One region of the Rouxiella sp. S1S-2 genome, then DNA from elsewhere that is predicted to be linked to it. Evidence: predicted binding sites of a transcription regulator. Region 1 holds the regulator's gene; each other region holds the start of a gene.
What was found. Region 1 encodes PurR, which represses purine synthesis genes. Its sites were predicted from a motif close to CANGCAAACGTTTGCNTG; they were not measured.

Region 1 (4,012 bases):
CCACCAGCGGCGCCAGTGCAGGTGAAAGCGCGACCAACGGCATAATGCTGGCAAACGTACGTTTTGCAACCGATGCAGAGTAACGGTCAACCACCAGTGCCTGCCAGCTTACCGCCGCTGCACATACCCCAACCGCCTGCATAAAACGCAGAACCAGCAGTAACTCGGTGCTCTGCACCCAGATCATGCCAAGGCAGCTGATTGAAAAGAGGCTTAGACCGGCGAGTAAAATCGGCTTGCGGCCAAAGCGGTCGGAGAGCGGGCCCCAAAATAGCTGTGCGGCGGCAAAGCCTGCCAGAAAAATGCTCAGGCTCGAGCTGATCGCGCTGGCAGAGGTGCCGAGGTTATCTTGCATCTCGCTGAATGCCGGTAAATACATGTCAGTTGCCAGAAAGCCGAGCATGCTCAGCCCAGCAAGGTAGAGTAAAAAGCCAAATGAGGGTTTCATGATGTTCTCTTATAATACGAAAAAGTAGCTAAAAGTGTTGTAGGGGTGTTGCCAGTGGCGCAGTGTATCTGCTTGGCTTGTGGGTTGTGAAACGTTAATATTTGCACCCTAGGATGAAAAAAATTGAAAGCAAGAGGACGGCGCCAATGAGGTTTGAAACAGGTGGCAGCAATGTGGTCTGAATATTCTCTGGAAGTGGTGGACGCCGTGGCCCGCAATGGCAGCTTTACCGCGGCTGCACAGGAGCTTAATCGTGTGCCCTCAGCCATCAGTTATCAGGTGCGGCAGTTGGAGGAGTGGCTGGCCGTTCCGCTGTTTGAACGCCGTCACCGCGACGTGGAGTTAACGCCTGCCGGCCGTATTTTTGTTGATGAAGCGCGCGTGCTTATCAAAAAAATGATATCAACCCGTCGTCAGTGTCAGCAGGTGGCTAATGGTTGGAGCGGCCAGCTGCGTGTAGCAGTAGACCGTATCGTCAAGCCTGACCGCGTGCGGCAGCTGGTGGTTGATTTCTATCGGGTATTTCCTGATACCGAGCTGTTGATTCAGGGCGAGGTATTTAACGGGGTATGGGACGCTTTGGCAGACGATCGTGCTGACGTGGCGATTGGCGCAACCAGCGCGGTGCCGGTCGGCGGGCGTTTTAGCTTTCGCGATATGGGCACGCTGCCGTGGCACTGTGTAGTGAGTGCCCAGCATCCGTTGGCTGCTCATAAAGGCGCATTAAACGATGAGGCCCTGCGTCCTTATCCGGCGCTGTGTATTGAAGATACTTCAAGAAGTCTACCCAAAAGAGATACCTGGACACTCGATAACCAGCGCCGCCTGGTGGTCCCAGACTGGACCTGTGCCATTGATTGCCTGTGTGAGGGGTTGTGCGTTGGCATGCTGCCGGTGCACATGGTTGAGTCGTGGCTAGCGCAAAAAAAACTGGTGGTGCTTGAGTTGGCCAACAGCTTTCCTGAAAGTCCGTGCTGCCTGACCTGGGATCAGCGTAACCATTCACTGGCGCTTGACTGGCTGCTTGACTACCTTGGGGAAAGTGAGACCTTGAACGAGGAATGGCTGCGCTAAAGAAATGCTGCCCTTGGCGCGGCTGAGGGCCAGCGTGAAGGGCAAGTTAGGCTAATAAGTGTATTAACGGCGATAGTCAAGATACGGGCCATCGGCCACTGAGCGCCTTTCAACCAGCTTGGGCTTCACCTCAATGGTTTGCTGTATTTCGCGCTTGCTGATAATGCGGTCAAGCAGCATGGTAAAGGCCATTTCTCCAAGGCGTTCTTTCGGTTGATGTACGGTGGTGAGTGCCGGTGAAAAATAACGCGCATTGCGAACGTTATCATAACCAATGACCGAAATGTCTTGAGGAACGCGCAGACCCATTTCGTCGGCTGCACAAATCGCGCCCATTGCCATGACGTCACCGCCGCAGAATACTGCGGTAGGGCGCTGCTTCTGGTTTAGGATTTTTTGCATCGCCTGGTAACCGGATTCGGGTTCGAAATCGCCCTGAACTACCCATTCATCTCGCACTTCAATGTTGGCTTCGTTTAACGCTTTCAGGAAACCACGGTAGCGGCCACCGCCGGTGTTGCGGTTAAGCTGGCCGGGTATGGCGCCAATATCGCGATGGCCACGCTCAATCAGGTAGCGACCCGCCAGATAACCGCCCTCGAAGGCGTTATCAATGATGGAGTCGGTGAAGTCGTTTTGCGCTTCGCCCCAGTCCATGACTACCATTGGAATAGACCGGTACTCTTCCAGCATGGCAAGGAGTTCAGCGGGATATTCTGCACACATTACCAGCAGGCCATCGACGCGTTTTTGCGCCAGCATAGCGAGATAGGCAGTCTGTTTTTCAAAATCATTATGCGAATTACACAAAATCAGCGTGTAGCCTTTGGCGAAGCAGCTATTTTCGACCGCTTCAATAACTTCGGCAAAATAGGGCGCTTCACTTGAGGTTGCCAGCAGGCCGATTGATTTAGTGTTATTAACCTTCAGGCTACGCGCGACGGCACTGGGAGAATAGTGCAAATCTTTGATAGCGGCGCGAACAGCAGCTTTGGTTTCTTCGGCGACGAATCGGGTTTTATTGATGACGTGCGACACGGTTGTAGTCGAAACACCGGCGCGCTTAGCGACATCTTTTATCGTGGCCATGTAAAAATCACTCCTGAACTAACCATTTTCAGCACGTTAGTTTTTTGTTAATCGTTTGCCTGCGTGCATTCAACTGCATAAATCATTTTAAGCAGTCAAATCGTTGGATGGTTCCAGAAAGGCCTGAAAGAAGCGTCGGGCAACTACGACCGGGCACACAGCGTGGTAACCGCTAATTTTCTCTTATAACTCAAAAAAGGGAAAGCCAAATTTTTGCTTTAGAGTAAAGTGATAGTGTTGTGTACTTTCTAAATGGACGTTTTGGCGAGATTTAGGCAGAATAAGATGGCGTACAAAATGTAGGGTTTTTGCCCCTTTTATCTCGTAAGGAGTTCACGTGGATACTAACCTGAAATATTCATTAATGACCGTAGTCTGCGCACTCGCGATGATTGTTGCTTTTAGCTTCACCGCAGTCATGCACTAATTTTTAGCGCGAGAACGGAAAAGGGCGATTTCTTATCACAGAAATCGCCCTTTTCTATTTTACCAAAACGACGCACCGTTTTAGTCTTAAACCATTCGTTAAATGCTATTCACAGGTTTCAGCGAGAAATCATTATTTAACGAATCGTTTTTGGCGTCATCACCCGGCGAGCACCCACATAGTGGTCTTGCCAGTAGTTATCTGCCAGATAACTAATTTTAATCTCTTCACCGGTGCGCGGTGACTGAATAAATTTGCCGTTGCCGAGATAAACGCCTACGTGATCGGCTGCGCCGCGTTTTGTTATTCTAAAGAACACCAGATCGCCCGACTCAAGTTCACCGCGTGCAACCGGTGCTGCATCACGCAAATGGTACATCTCATTGGCGGTGCGAGGCATTTTAATTCGCATTAAATCTTTGTACGCGTAATAGACCAAACCGCTGCAATCAAATCCGGTGTTAGGTGAGGTACCACCCCAGCGATAAGGCTTGCCGACCTGGTGCATCAGCTTGTTCATCGCGGTCTCTTTCGCGTGCAGGTATTTCTTCTTATGTGCTGCGCTTAACGTGAGCGGTGCGCAGGATTCTGTTTTTGCCTGATGCTTACGGTGTCGGCCGTAGGCTTTTTTCGGTTCTTTCGCGCAGACCACGTTGGTCGTGCTGGCAAGAGAAGTTGTAATATTTTTAATTTCTCGTTTCGGCTTTTCAGCCTGATGTTTCGCCAGCTTTCGGCTGACCGGCTTTTCGGCCTTGTGTCTTACTAACTTAGTACTGGTAGGGTGTTTAGCTTCCACCTTCGTTTTGGCATGCACCTTTTCTTTTGTCTTACTGTGTTCTTTTGCTTTTGATTGTTCTTTTACCGGAACAACTTTGGTCTTCTTATTGCTTCTGGCAACGACCTTTCGCTTTCGTCGTTCATCAGGCTTTGCCTGACTTACGTGCGCTTCCGCTTGCTTTGCAGAAACGCGACTG
Region 2 (4,012 bases), 3.1 Mb from region 1:
AGCATTCTCCGGAATAGGGGGCGAAGATTAACTGACTAAGATATAGAACTTTTACACTTTATTTAGCAAGGACTTGTCATCTTTTATTCACGGTGTTTAAGGTAATCTGTCATAAACAAAACAGGGGCGTTAATGATGAAAACCGAAATTTCCGACCGACTGCGTATCGCCAGTCAGATTGCAGCAGAGGCCGCTGAACTGGCAATGAGCTTCTTTGCGCGCCGCAGCGAGATTGATGTCAGCAGCAAACGTACTCAAGATTTTGTTTCTGAAGCCGACGTGGCGGTAGAAACCTTTATTCGCCAACGGCTCCAGCAGCATTTTCCAAACGACCCAATCATTGGTGAAGAGATGGGCGGGCAGTTGAGTGACGGTGCTTGCTGGGTGATAGACCCCATTGATGGCACCTCAAACTTTTTGCGCGGCTCGCCTCTATGGGGCGTTTCGCTTGGTCTGGTTGAACATCATCGCCCGGTTATAGGCGTGGTGGTGCTGCCGGTGCTCAACGAGTTGTTTGCGGCAGAAAGCGGTAGGGGTATTTTCCTCAACGGCATGCCTTTTAGCCGTGATAACCGATTTGCCGACGTGCAGGTGCTTTCTTTGGGCGACAGCGCCGATGATCAACTGGGCGAAGCCTCTGCGTTTTATCGCGGGCTGCGTGAGGCCGATTGGTCCGTGCACTGCTACCGTTGCACCACGGTAGGCATGGTATTTGCCGCCAAGGGTCTGATAGACGGGCATTTGCAGCGCCGAACTACCCTGTGGGACATTGCTGGTGGCGCCGTGCTATGTCAGGAGGCCGGATTGGAAACTGTGGTTAATTTTGGCTCCGAAGGCATTCGACATCTCAGCGTCGCGGTAGGTACGCCGCACCTGATGGCAACGGTCAGACCGCTGTGGCCGGATTTGTCACCACGTTAATTGCTGTATTAGGCCGCATCTGCATCCGCCACCGATGCGGCCCAATAGGTAGCCGATTAAGCGCCAGACTTAGGCGAAGTAAAACCAGGCGGTATCAATCAGGCCGTTATTCACTTCAAACACCGCCACACTTTCAATAGGCTGCTCGCTCAGGCCGTGAATAATTTCCCGGTCAAAGACTTTATTGCCCAGCACAGTACGTGAAATTAACTCGGCGCGCAGCGCCGGATTATTAAATCGATTTTGCGCATAAAATTCGCTAAGCTGCTGTTTACCCTTCATCGAAGGTTCAGTAGCCGGCATGCGGTAAGCCGTAAACGTCTCACTGAAGCAGGCCACGAATGTCTCGAGATCATGCTGGTTGTAGGCATAAAACTGTTGTTCGACGGGCAATAAAGCGTCTGACATTTGCAAATCCTTTTTGAATAATAATTCTATTATTGTGAATTAATATTCAATATTCACTTATTCGTTCATTTTGTCAACAGGCTGATTGCTAAAGCCGGCAAAAATCGTATGCTCAGCGGCGTAGTCTATAATTAACAATTAATTATACCGATCGCCCTGGAGCAGAATGCATGATAATCCTTCACCACCTTAACAACTCGCGTTCCCAACGGATCTTGTGGATGCTCGAAGAGCTGCAGCTGCCTTACACCATCGAACGTTATCAGCGCGATGAAAACACCATGTTGGCCCCAGCGTCGCTCAAGAAAGTCCATCCACTGGGGAAATCCCCCGTGCTGCAGGACGGCGACCTGGTACTGGCCGAATCGGGTGCGATTATTGAATATCTGCAAGAAACCTACGACGAACACAGCACGCTAAAGCCCGAAGACTCCAAACAGCGCCAGCAGTACCGGTATTGGATGCACTATGCTGAAGGTTCTCTGATGCCGCTGCTGGTGATGAAGCTTATTTTCGGTCGTCTGGGAAAACCGCCGATGCCGTGGCTGGTGCGCCCGATTGCCGGTGCGATTGGTAAAGGGGTGCAGCAAAATTACATTGATAAGCAATTGGTCACCCATGCCACTTATCTTGAAGACCATTTGGCTAAAAATGCCTGGTTTGCGGGCGACACCTTCAGCGCCGCCGATATTCAGATGAGCTTTCCGGTTGAGGCGCTCTCCTCGCGTGGACCGATAGAAAAATGCCCGCGCTTGCAGGCGTGGTTAAAAACCATTCAGGCCAGACCGGCTTACCAACAGGCGCTGAAACAGGGCGGCCCTTACCAGATTTCCAGTTGATCGCTTTTTGACCATGCCCTGTCTGACTGCGGGGCAATTTCTGCCTAAAACTTATCCTTTCTCATCTTTTTAGGTTAAATGTCTTTAAAGTGAGCGAAAATCCGAAAAACATCGCCAAACGGAGTTGAAACCAGAGCATTAATAGCTGGATAATCGTTTGCTTAGCCGTATCTACGACTTTTGCAACCGCCGTACGCGATGAGAGTTAACCGTTTGCCCTGGCTTTTTGCCGATTTTCAACCTGGTTGAAGGTCCGCATGCATCCTTTAGCCGGGTAGGGAAGCGAACGACAAGAAACGATTTCATAATGACCACGCAGGCATTTCAGTAGCACATTCAGAGGACTCCACCATGTCTCAACCACAGTCTCAAGCGGGCGGCAGCGTGACGCCTAAAGGATCGCTTGATGCTTTCTTCTCCATTAGCGCGCGCGGCAGCAACGTGCGTCAGGAAATCATTGCCGGACTGACCACATTTCTGGCGATGGTTTACTCAGTTATCGTCGTCCCTGCGATGCTCGGTAAAGCCGGTTTCTCTCCTTCCGCCGTGTTCGTTGCTACCTGTCTGGTCGCGGGATTAGGCTCTCTGCTGATGGGCCTTTGGGCCAATCTGCCGCTGGCGATTGGCTGCGCTATCTCGTTAACGGCGTTTACCGCCTTTAGCCTGGTGATTGGACAACATATCAGCGTTCCCGTCGCGCTTGGCGCCGTGTTTCTGATGGGCGTACTGTTTACTGTTATCTCGGTGACCGGCATTCGCTCGTGGATCCTGCGTAATTTACCTACCGGCGTGGCACACGGCACTGGCATTGGCATTGGCCTGTTTTTGCTGTTGGTTGCCGCCAATGGCGTGGGTCTGGTTATCAAGAATCCCCTCGACGGGTTACCGGTCACACTGGGCGCCTTTACTTCTTTCCCGGTGGTGATGACGCTGCTGGGGCTGGCGGTAATTTTCGGTCTTGAAAAACTGCGCGTGCCGGGCGGGATCCTGCTGGTGATTATCGCGATTTCAGTGATTGGTCTGATTTTTGACCCTGCGGTGAAATATCATGGCCTGTTCGCCATGCCTTCACTTTCAGACGCCAACGGGCACAGTTTGTTCTTCACGCTCGATATTATGGGGGCGATGAAAGCGGCGGTTCTGCCTAGCGTGCTGGCGCTGGTGATGACGGCAGTGTTTGATGCCACCGGCACCATTCGCGCCGTGGCCGGTCAGGCAGACCTGTTGAACAAAGACGGACAGATAATTAATGCCGGTAAGGCACTGACTGCCGATTCAATGAGCAGCATCTTTGCGGGACTGGTCGGCGCGGCCCCGGCGGCGGTGTATATCGAGTCTGCGGCGGGTACGGCAGCGGGCGGTAAAACCGGGTTGACTGCGACGGTAGTGGGCGTGCTGTTCCTGCTGATGCTATTTCTGTCGCCGCTGTCTTATCTGGTACCTGCCTATGCGACGGCGCCTGCGCTGATGTACGTTGGGTTGCTTATGCTCAGCAACGTCACCAAGCTCGACTTCGGCGACTTTGTTGACGCCATGTCCGGCCTGTTGTGCGCGGTGTTTATCGTGCTGACTTGTAACATTGTGACCGGCATTATGCTTGGCTTCAGTTCGCTGGTAGTGGGCAGAGTCTGCTCCGGAGAGTGGCGCAAGCTGAACGTGGGCACGGTCATTATTGCCGTGGCGCTGGTCGCGTTTTATGCCGGAGGGTGGGCGCTTTAGCTCTCTGTACCGCCCTTTGCCGTGTGCGAGGGGCGGATTTCCCCGCATTCTTCCCGCGTCGCATTCATACCCCAAAAAGAAACGTGAACAACAGTTACACTCGAATTTAAGAAATCTGTAATTTA
Region 3 (4,012 bases), 1.9 Mb from region 1:
GGGCGTTGATTTGGCGAATATCCGCAAAGCAGCGTTAAAAATGCGGATGGGTGGTGTAGGATATTATCCACGAAGTGACTTTGTGCACATCGATACGGGACCGAACCGAACCTGGTCCTGACGGTGTGCGAAAATCAGGAAAAAATCATACCTCTGGGACTTGCTATGCGTTTAAGAGCCAGGGGTATGCGTGGAGCTTAAATGAAATATCACATCATTCCGGTAACGGCATTCAGCCAGAACTGCTCAGTTATTTATTGTCCTAAAACCAATCAGGCCGCCGTTGTCGACCCCGGTGGTGATGCCGAGAAGATCAAAGCTGAGGTTGCTGCTCTGGGCGTAAACATTACTCAGGTTTTGCTCACTCACGGACATCTCGACCACGTCGGAGCCGCAGCCGAACTCGCCGCACATTATCAGGTTCCCATTATTGGTCCGCACAAGGAAGACGCCTTCCTGCTCGAAGGGTTACCGGAACAGGCGCGCATGTTTGGTTTGGAACACTGTGCCGCTTTTACTCCAGATACTTGGTTGGCGGAGGGCGATGTGGTCAAGGTTGGTGAAGAGAGTCTGTCGGTGCTTGAGTGTCCGGGACACACGCCTGGACACATCGTCTTTATTAATGATGCGGCGAGATTTGCAGTATCCGGTGACGTGATTTTTAAAGGCGGAGTAGGGCGCAGCGATTTCCCACGCGGAAACCATGAAGATTTGATCAACGCGATCAAGACCAAACTTTTGCCGCTGGGTGACGATATCGTCTTCCTGCCGGGCCATGGTCCAATGTCCAATTTAGGCCACGAAAGAAAAACCAATCCTTTCCTGCAGGACGAGCAGCCTATCTGGTGAGTGTCGATGCATTAAAAAAGCCAGCGCGGAGCTTTCCGGCTGGCTTTTTTATTACCCATAATTCAGCGGATTACAGTACTGCGACAATGGCTTCGCACAGCGGCGCCATATTATCGAGAGTAATACCCGCCACGTTGATACGGCCAGAATTCACGGCGTAAACGCCAAACTCCGAACGCAAACGCAGAACCTGGTCTTTACTCAGTCCACTAAATGAGAACATGCCGTTCTGTTGAATAATAAAGCTGAAATCCTGCTTGGCGCCTTTTTCCTTCAGCGTGGTCACAAACAGTTGACGCATGCGATGAATGCGCTGACGCATATCGCTCAGCTCCAGCTCCCACTGTGCACGCAGTTCAGGGTTGCCCAGAATGGTGGCAACGACCGCGGCGCCGTGTGCCGGGGGGTTGGAGTAGTTAGTGCGGATAACCGATTTGACCTGGCTGAATGCACGGTCGGCGGTTTCGGCGTCAGTGGTAACCAGCGTAAAGGCGCCCACGCGCTCGTTGTAAAGGCCGAAGTTTTTAGAGTACGAACTGGCAACCAGCAACTCTTTATGCAGCGAAGCGAAGATACGCAGGCCCTGTGCGTCTTCTTCCAGACCTTTGGCGAAGCCCTGGTACGCGAAGTCAAACAGCGGCAACCAGCCCTTGGCGACAGAAAGTTCTGCCAGCTGTTGCCATTGCGCGATAGTTGGGTCAATACCGGTCGGGTTATGACAGCAGCCGTGGAATAGTACGATATCTCCGGCCTTGGCGTTATTCAGGCTTTTGAGCATGCCGTCAAAGTCCAGCGCGTGTTTTTCTGCATCGTAATAATTGTATTCAGCTACTTCCAGGCCTGCGGATGAAAACACACCGACGTGGTTTGGCCAGCTTGGATTACTCACCCAAACGCGTTTTGCATCGGTTTGTGTTGCCACAAAATCGGCCGCGATACGCAGCGCGCCAGTACCCCCTGGGGTTTGCGCAGTGCGTGCACGTTTCTCACTGATGATTGCGCTGTCTGCGCCAAACAGCAGCTCTTGCGTGCAGTGTGCGAAATCGGGCAAACCGTCAATGCTCAGATAAGTTTTAGTGGTTTCATTTTCCAGCAAGAACTGCTCGGCCTTTTTAACACTGGCGAGCACCGGCGTCTTACCTGTTTCGTCCTTATAGACGCCAATTCCCAGGTTGATTTTGTCCTGACGATCGTCAGCGCGGAAAAGATCGGTAAGACCAAGGATCGGATCGGCGGGTGCAGCAGTGATTTTTTCAAACATGTGGATACTTCCATGACCAGTGACAAGCAGAATGAGGCATTTAGGTTACCGCCAGATTTGACCTTTGCCAACCGTTTGCGGCAAAAAGAAAGCAGAGTTGTGAGCGGGCCTTCAGCATTAATTTTTCTGATGAAACGGGATAATAAAATCCGAGGGAGCGTTGAGAATTAAGGGAGGGCAAGGCGGAATTAAAATCGAGTCATAAAAAAGGCAGAGCCGAAGCTCTGCCTGATTTTTAGACTTGCGTTGCACCCGAAGGCGCGAGGCTTAGGCTAAATTAGAACTGGTATACCAGACCCAGTGCAACAACGTCGTCTGTCGCCAGACCCAGTGGGTTGTTGTCGTTCAGGCGGTTGATTTTGTAGTCAACATAGGTAGACATATTTTTGTTGAAGTAGTAAGTTGCGCCCACTTCGTAGTATTTGTACAGGTCAGCATCGCCGATACCTTCGATGTCTTTGCCTTTAGACTGAACGTAGGCGATAGACGGACGCAGGCCGAAATCGAACTGGTACTGAGCGATAACTTCGGTCGTTACAGCTTTGTTTGCAAAGCCTTCGTCGTCGTTGTTCGAGTTGGAGATACGAGCAGCATCGCGAGTTTCGGTGTAGAGAGCGGCGAGGTAGATGTTGTTCGCATCATACTTAACTGCGGTACCCCAGCTGCGTGCTTTGTTTTTGTCGTTGCCGTAAGCCAGCGCTTTCTGACCGTCGGTACGGTTAGACTGCGCCATAGACGCTACGATGCCCAGACCGATAGAAGAGGTGTAAGACGTTGACAGCGCATAACCGTCGCCGTTACCGCGCAGGATATCACCGTTGTCGCGGTCGTTTTTGCCCTGGTACTGAACGGCGAAGTCCCATCCATCAACCAGACCAAAGAAGTTGGTGTTACGGTAAGTTGCCACGCCGGTAGAACGACCAGACAGGTAGCCGTCTGAGTAACCAGAGTCGCCGCCGTATTCTGGCATCATATCGGTCCAGCCGATAGTGTCATACATCAGGCCGTAGTTACGACCGTAGTCGAATGAACCGTATTCGTTGAATTTCAGACCTGCGAAGCCCAGACGGGTTTTGTTGCCGCTTTGCGCGTCAGCACCTTCTGAGTTGTTAGCCTGAATGTTGTATTCCCACTGGCCGTAACCGGTGATGTTGTCATTGATCTTGGTTTCGCCTTTGAAGCCGAAACGAACGTAAGACTGGTCGCCATCGCTACCGTCGTCTTTAGAGAAGTAATGCAGACCGTCTACTTTTCCGTACAGATCCAGCTTGTTGCCGTCTTTATTATAGATTTCGGCTGCGTTTGCTGCGCCAGCAGCTAACAAGGCTGGGATTACCACTGCGAGAATGTTGCGCTTCATCATTTATTATTACCCTCATTGGTGTTATTTGGACACCTTGCCACTGCCTACAATAATTTACGGAACTATTGTTGATAGTTTGGTGTCTCCTGTGTCTGAACGCAGTGTTCCATTGAGGGTGCGCTTAATCTACATCGAAAATGCTACTAAACGCCTAAACTTGTTTCAGTGAGAAAGAATGTGTTACAAAATATTAAATTTACGGAACTTTGTGACAGGGATCTAGGTTTAAAAATAGCTAAGGCCAGCATCGCTGGCCTTAGATTTGTATCAAAAGATGTTAAATTAATAACTCTTAATTAATTAGAAGGTTGCATTGCGTGGAGTACGTGGGAAGGGAATAACGTCACGCACGTTTTGCACACCGGTGACATAAGCCACTAAACGCTCAAAGCCCAAACCGAAACCCGAGTGTGGAACAGTGCCGTAGCGACGGAGATCGCGATACCACCAGTAATCTTCTTTATTCAAGCCCATCTCTTCAAGACGCGCATCCAGCACATCCAGACGCTCTTCACGCTGAGAACCACCAATAATCTCGC
Region 4 (4,012 bases), 1.8 Mb from region 1:
CTGCCGTTCAGCGCAATATTATTTAACTGCAGCGTATTTGCCTGCAGCGGCAGATTCAACGGAGAAGGAGAAAGGTTCAGCGTGCCGTCTACCAGCACCAGCCGGTCGAAAAAGCGCGGATCGGTAATTTGACGCCAGCTCAGGTCGAAATCAACCTCGTTGGCATCAAGCACGTCCGGCTGATTTTTTTCACCAAACTTCACCCCAGAAAGCGTGATGCACGAAGGGGTAGACCAGGAGTGATCGACTTTATCAAACGACAGATGATATTCACTGTTATCACTCACCCAACGGCTAAGCGAGCCAGCGGCCCAACGTGTTTGCAGTAAAACGTACAGTATGACGATTGCCAAAACCAACAGCAGGGCTATTGTCAGCAGCAATTTACCGATAAATTTCATCGTCTGAATCCATATCCGTTGAGAAAGTCGGAAAAACGTACACCTGTTTATGCCGTAATCAGCAATCTTTCTCAATAGGTTAACATGTTACAGGCAATAAAAAACGGCGGGAGGATAACCCTTCCGCCGCTGTTGAACCTATGTTGCCTTAGTTTTCAAACCACTACGGTTCGCGCGGGAAGACCAGATTCAGCACGATGGCCGTAATACCGCCTGCGGCAATGCCGGAGGAGAGCAATGTTTTGAGCCAGTCTGGTGCAAATTGCAGGATCAGCGGCTGTTGTGAAACGCCCATCCCTACGGCCAGCGACAGCGCCATGATCATAATCGCACGGCGATTAAGACGCTCTCTCGACACGATGCGCACGCCAGATGCAGCAATAGTGCCAAACATCACGATAGTCGCCCCGCCGAGCACCGGTTCGGGGATATGTTGCACGAAGCCCGCCACCGCCGGAAACAGGCCTAGCACAATCAACATCAGCGCTACCACAAATCCGACATAGCGACTGGCAACGCCGGTCAGCTGGATAACGCCATTATTCTGGCCGAAGCAGGAGTTGGGGAAGGTGTTGAACACCGCAGACAGCATCGAGTTCAGGCCATTAGCCAGCACGCCACCCTTAATGCGTTTCATATACAGCGGACCGCTGACCGGCTGCTCTGAAACGTCGGAGGTAGCGGTGATATCACCAATGGTTTCCAGCGAGGTCACCATAAAGATAAGCATCAGCGGAACAAGCAGATTCCAGTCGAAGCCAAGGCCGTAATAGAGCGGGGTAGGCAGGGTTATCCAGTGCGTTGTTGCAGCCGGTGTCGCAGCGGGCAGCATGTCCATGCCCCAGGCAACCGCGTAGCCCACCGCCATAGCTATTACCAGCGAGGCGACACGCAAGTAGGGGTTACGCTGGCGGTTGAGCAGAATAATCACCACCAGAACCACGGCAGCCAGAATCAGGTTTTTCGGCGCACCAAAAGTGTGGTCGCTCATCGCGGCATAGCCACCGCCAATAGACGTTAATCCTACCTGAATAAGAGACAGGCCGATGATCATCACCACAATACCGGAAACCAGCGGGGTAATAATGCGGCGCGCAAGATGCAATACGCGCGAGAGCAAAATCTCGGTGCATGACGCCACCATAAGCGTGCCGAACAGCGCGGCCATCATGGTAGGAACATCGGCCCCGCCATTTTTAATCGCCATGCCGCCCATAATTAACGGTGCCACGAAGTTGAAACTGGTTCCCTGAATGGACAGCAGGCCAGAACCGACCGGACCCCAGGTTTTGATTTGCAGAATTGACGCCAAACCGGAGGCAAACAGCGACATACTAATAATGTGCTGAGTATCCTGAGCGGGCAGACCCAAAGCCTGACAAATCAACAATGCGGGAGTGATAACAGCAACAAACATCGCCAGCAGGTGCTGACAGGCCGCAAACAGCGTTTGTGGCAACGGCGGGCGGTCTTCCAGCCGATAGATTAATTCACTGTTGCGTGTAGTTTCTGGCGATTGGCGCTGAGCCTCTGGCTCGGCAGATTGTGTTGTCACGTTGGGCACCCTGTTAAGCCGAAAGCGGGCATTTTTCATGATCTTGGGCACAAAAGCAATCGTTTGCCAGCGGCATTTTTATCGCCCAAGACACAAATAATTAGCCGATGCAGCTGTCTGATATGACTTAATCAAGTGGGGGGTATTTTTGATAGGGTTATCAAGCGTTAGTGTAACGAACCCGCTCGGGCAGCCAGCGTTCGATAAGCGCCCGTGCATGTTCGGGATACTGTTGCTGAATATGGCGGGCGATGCGCTGAACTTCTGGGATCATCGCCTGGTCGCGCAGTAAATCGGCGACTTTAAATTCGGCGCTGCCGGTTTGTCGCGTACCCAGCAGTTCGCCCGGACCGCGGATCTCCAGGTCCTGCTGTGCGATGACAAAACCGTCGTTGCTGTCGCGTAATACTTGCAAACGCTTCTGCGCGGTTTTGCTTAGCGGCGTTTTATACAACAGCACGCAATGGGAGGCGATGGCACCACGCCCTACGCGGCCGCGCAGCTGGTGCAGCTGGGCTAGACCCAAACGTTCGGGGTTTTCAATAATCATCAGGCTGGCATTGGGCACGTCGACGCCAACCTCGATAACCGTGGTGGCAACCAGCAGCTGTATTTCACCTTGCTTGAAAGCCTGCATGACTGCCTGCTTTTCCTGCGCTTTCATTCGACCGTGAACCAAACCGATCTTCAGCTCCGGCAGGGCGATTTTCAGCCCTTCCCACGTCGCTTCCGCCGCCTGAGCCTCAAGCATTTCCGATTCTTCAATCAGCGTACAGACCCAGTAAGCCTGACGATTTTCTTCCATACAGGCACTTTTCACCCGCTGGATAATGTCGCTGCGGCGGGTATCAGGAATGGCAACGGTAGTGACCGGCGTGCGCCCTGGCGGCAGTTCGTCGATAACCGAGGTATCAAGATCTGCATAAGCAGTCATCGCCAGCGTGCGCGGAATTGGCGTGGCGGTCATGATCAACTGATGCGGATGGAAGCCTTGCTGCTTGCCCTTTTCCCACAGCGCCAAACGCTGGTGGACGCCGAAGCGGTGCTGCTCGTCGATAATGACCAGTGCTAGTGCGGAGAACTGAATTTGTTCCTGGAAGATGGCGTGAGTACCAACCACCATCGATACCTGTCCGCTGGCAATCGCCTCTTGCTGGGCGATGCGCGCTTTGCCTTTTTGTTTTCCTGCAAGCCAGCCGACCTGAATTCCCAGCGGTTCAAACCACTGGCGGAAGTTATTGGCATGCTGCTCGGCCAAAAGTTCGGTCGGTGCCATCAGGCCCACCTGCTTGCCTTGAGCGATGGCGCAAAGCGCAGCGAGTGCGGCGACCAGCGTTTTGCCGGAGCCGACGTCACCCTGCACCAGACGCATCATCGGGTAGCCCTGAGCCAAATCTTTTTCAATTTCGGCAACCACGCGACTCTGTGCGCCGGTCGGGCTAAACGGAAGCGACGCTAAAAATGTGTCCATCAGCTTGTGGTCTTTTCCCAGCGGCAGCGCCTTGTAGCTCTGCGTTCCGGCACGCACCGCCAGCATGCTGAGGTTGTGAGCCAGCAGCTCTTCCATAATCAGTCTGCGCTGTGCCGGATGCTGACCCTTTTCAAGGTCGGCAAGCTGCATATCAGGCGGGGGGCGATGTAACAGATGCAACGCCTGCGACAGTGGCATCAGCGCGCGGCTGAGCTCCTGCGGCAAAAGTTCGACAATGGGTTGGGTATCAAGCAGTGATAATGCCTGGTCGGTCAGCTTGCGCAACGTGGCCTGACGAATACCTTCGGTGGTGGGATAAACTGGCGTCAGTGATTCTTGTAAAACAACTTCGCTGTTTTCACCCTGCACGCGGTATTCGGGATGAATAATCTCGGCGCCAATCGTTCCGCGCTTTATCTCACCATAAGCGGTAACTCGACGACCGGCGGCGAGGCTATTTTTCATTGCCGCATTAAAGTTAAAAAAGCGCAGGGTTAGCAGACCGGTGCCGTCACTTATCTGGCAGGTGAGCATGCGACGACGGCCAAAACTGATGTCCGTGCGCAGCACTTCACCTTCAACGGT

Region 2: a site for PurR is predicted at 2,371-2,388, ahead of GA565_RS23010 (NCS2 family permease). Genes of this name have one in related genera too.
Region 3: a site for PurR is predicted at 2,175-2,192, ahead of GA565_RS17905 (amino acid aminotransferase). Genes of this name have one in related genera too.
Region 4: a site for PurR is predicted at 2,009-2,026, ahead of GA565_RS00840 (NCS2 family protein). Genes of this name have one in related genera too.

What each region holds. Positions count from the first base shown of each region.
Region 1 covers NZ_WFKL01000001.1:1,954,300-1,958,311, forward strand. Annotated here, with positions in the region: gene punC (purine nucleoside transporter PunC) at 1-448, opposite strand, end outside; gene punR (DNA-binding transcriptional activator PunR) at 620-1,522, shown strand; gene purR (HTH-type transcriptional repressor PurR) at 1,586-2,611, opposite strand; gene GA565_RS09180 (YnhF family membrane protein) at 2,949-3,038, shown strand; gene GA565_RS09185 (C40 family peptidase) at 3,175-4,012, opposite strand, start outside.
Region 2 covers NZ_WFKL01000001.1:5,030,915-5,034,926, reverse strand. Annotated here, with positions in the region: gene GA565_RS23025 (inositol monophosphatase family protein) at 133-921, shown strand; gene GA565_RS23020 (nuclear transport factor 2 family protein) at 991-1,329, opposite strand; gene GA565_RS23015 (glutathione S-transferase family protein) at 1,500-2,168, shown strand; gene GA565_RS23010 (NCS2 family permease) at 2,520-3,887, shown strand.
Region 3 covers NZ_WFKL01000001.1:3,901,193-3,905,204, reverse strand. Annotated here, with positions in the region: gene GA565_RS17915 (YcbK family protein) at 1-121, shown strand, start outside; gene GA565_RS17910 (MBL fold metallo-hydrolase) at 202-849, shown strand; gene GA565_RS17905 (amino acid aminotransferase) at 920-2,110, opposite strand; gene ompC (porin OmpC) at 2,388-3,473, opposite strand; gene asnS (asparagine--tRNA ligase) at 3,774-4,012, opposite strand, start outside.
Region 4 covers NZ_WFKL01000001.1:177,132-181,143, reverse strand. Annotated here, with positions in the region: gene GA565_RS00845 (AsmA family protein) at 1-401, opposite strand, end outside; gene GA565_RS00840 (NCS2 family protein) at 565-1,995, opposite strand; gene recG (ATP-dependent DNA helicase RecG) at 2,117-4,012, opposite strand, start outside.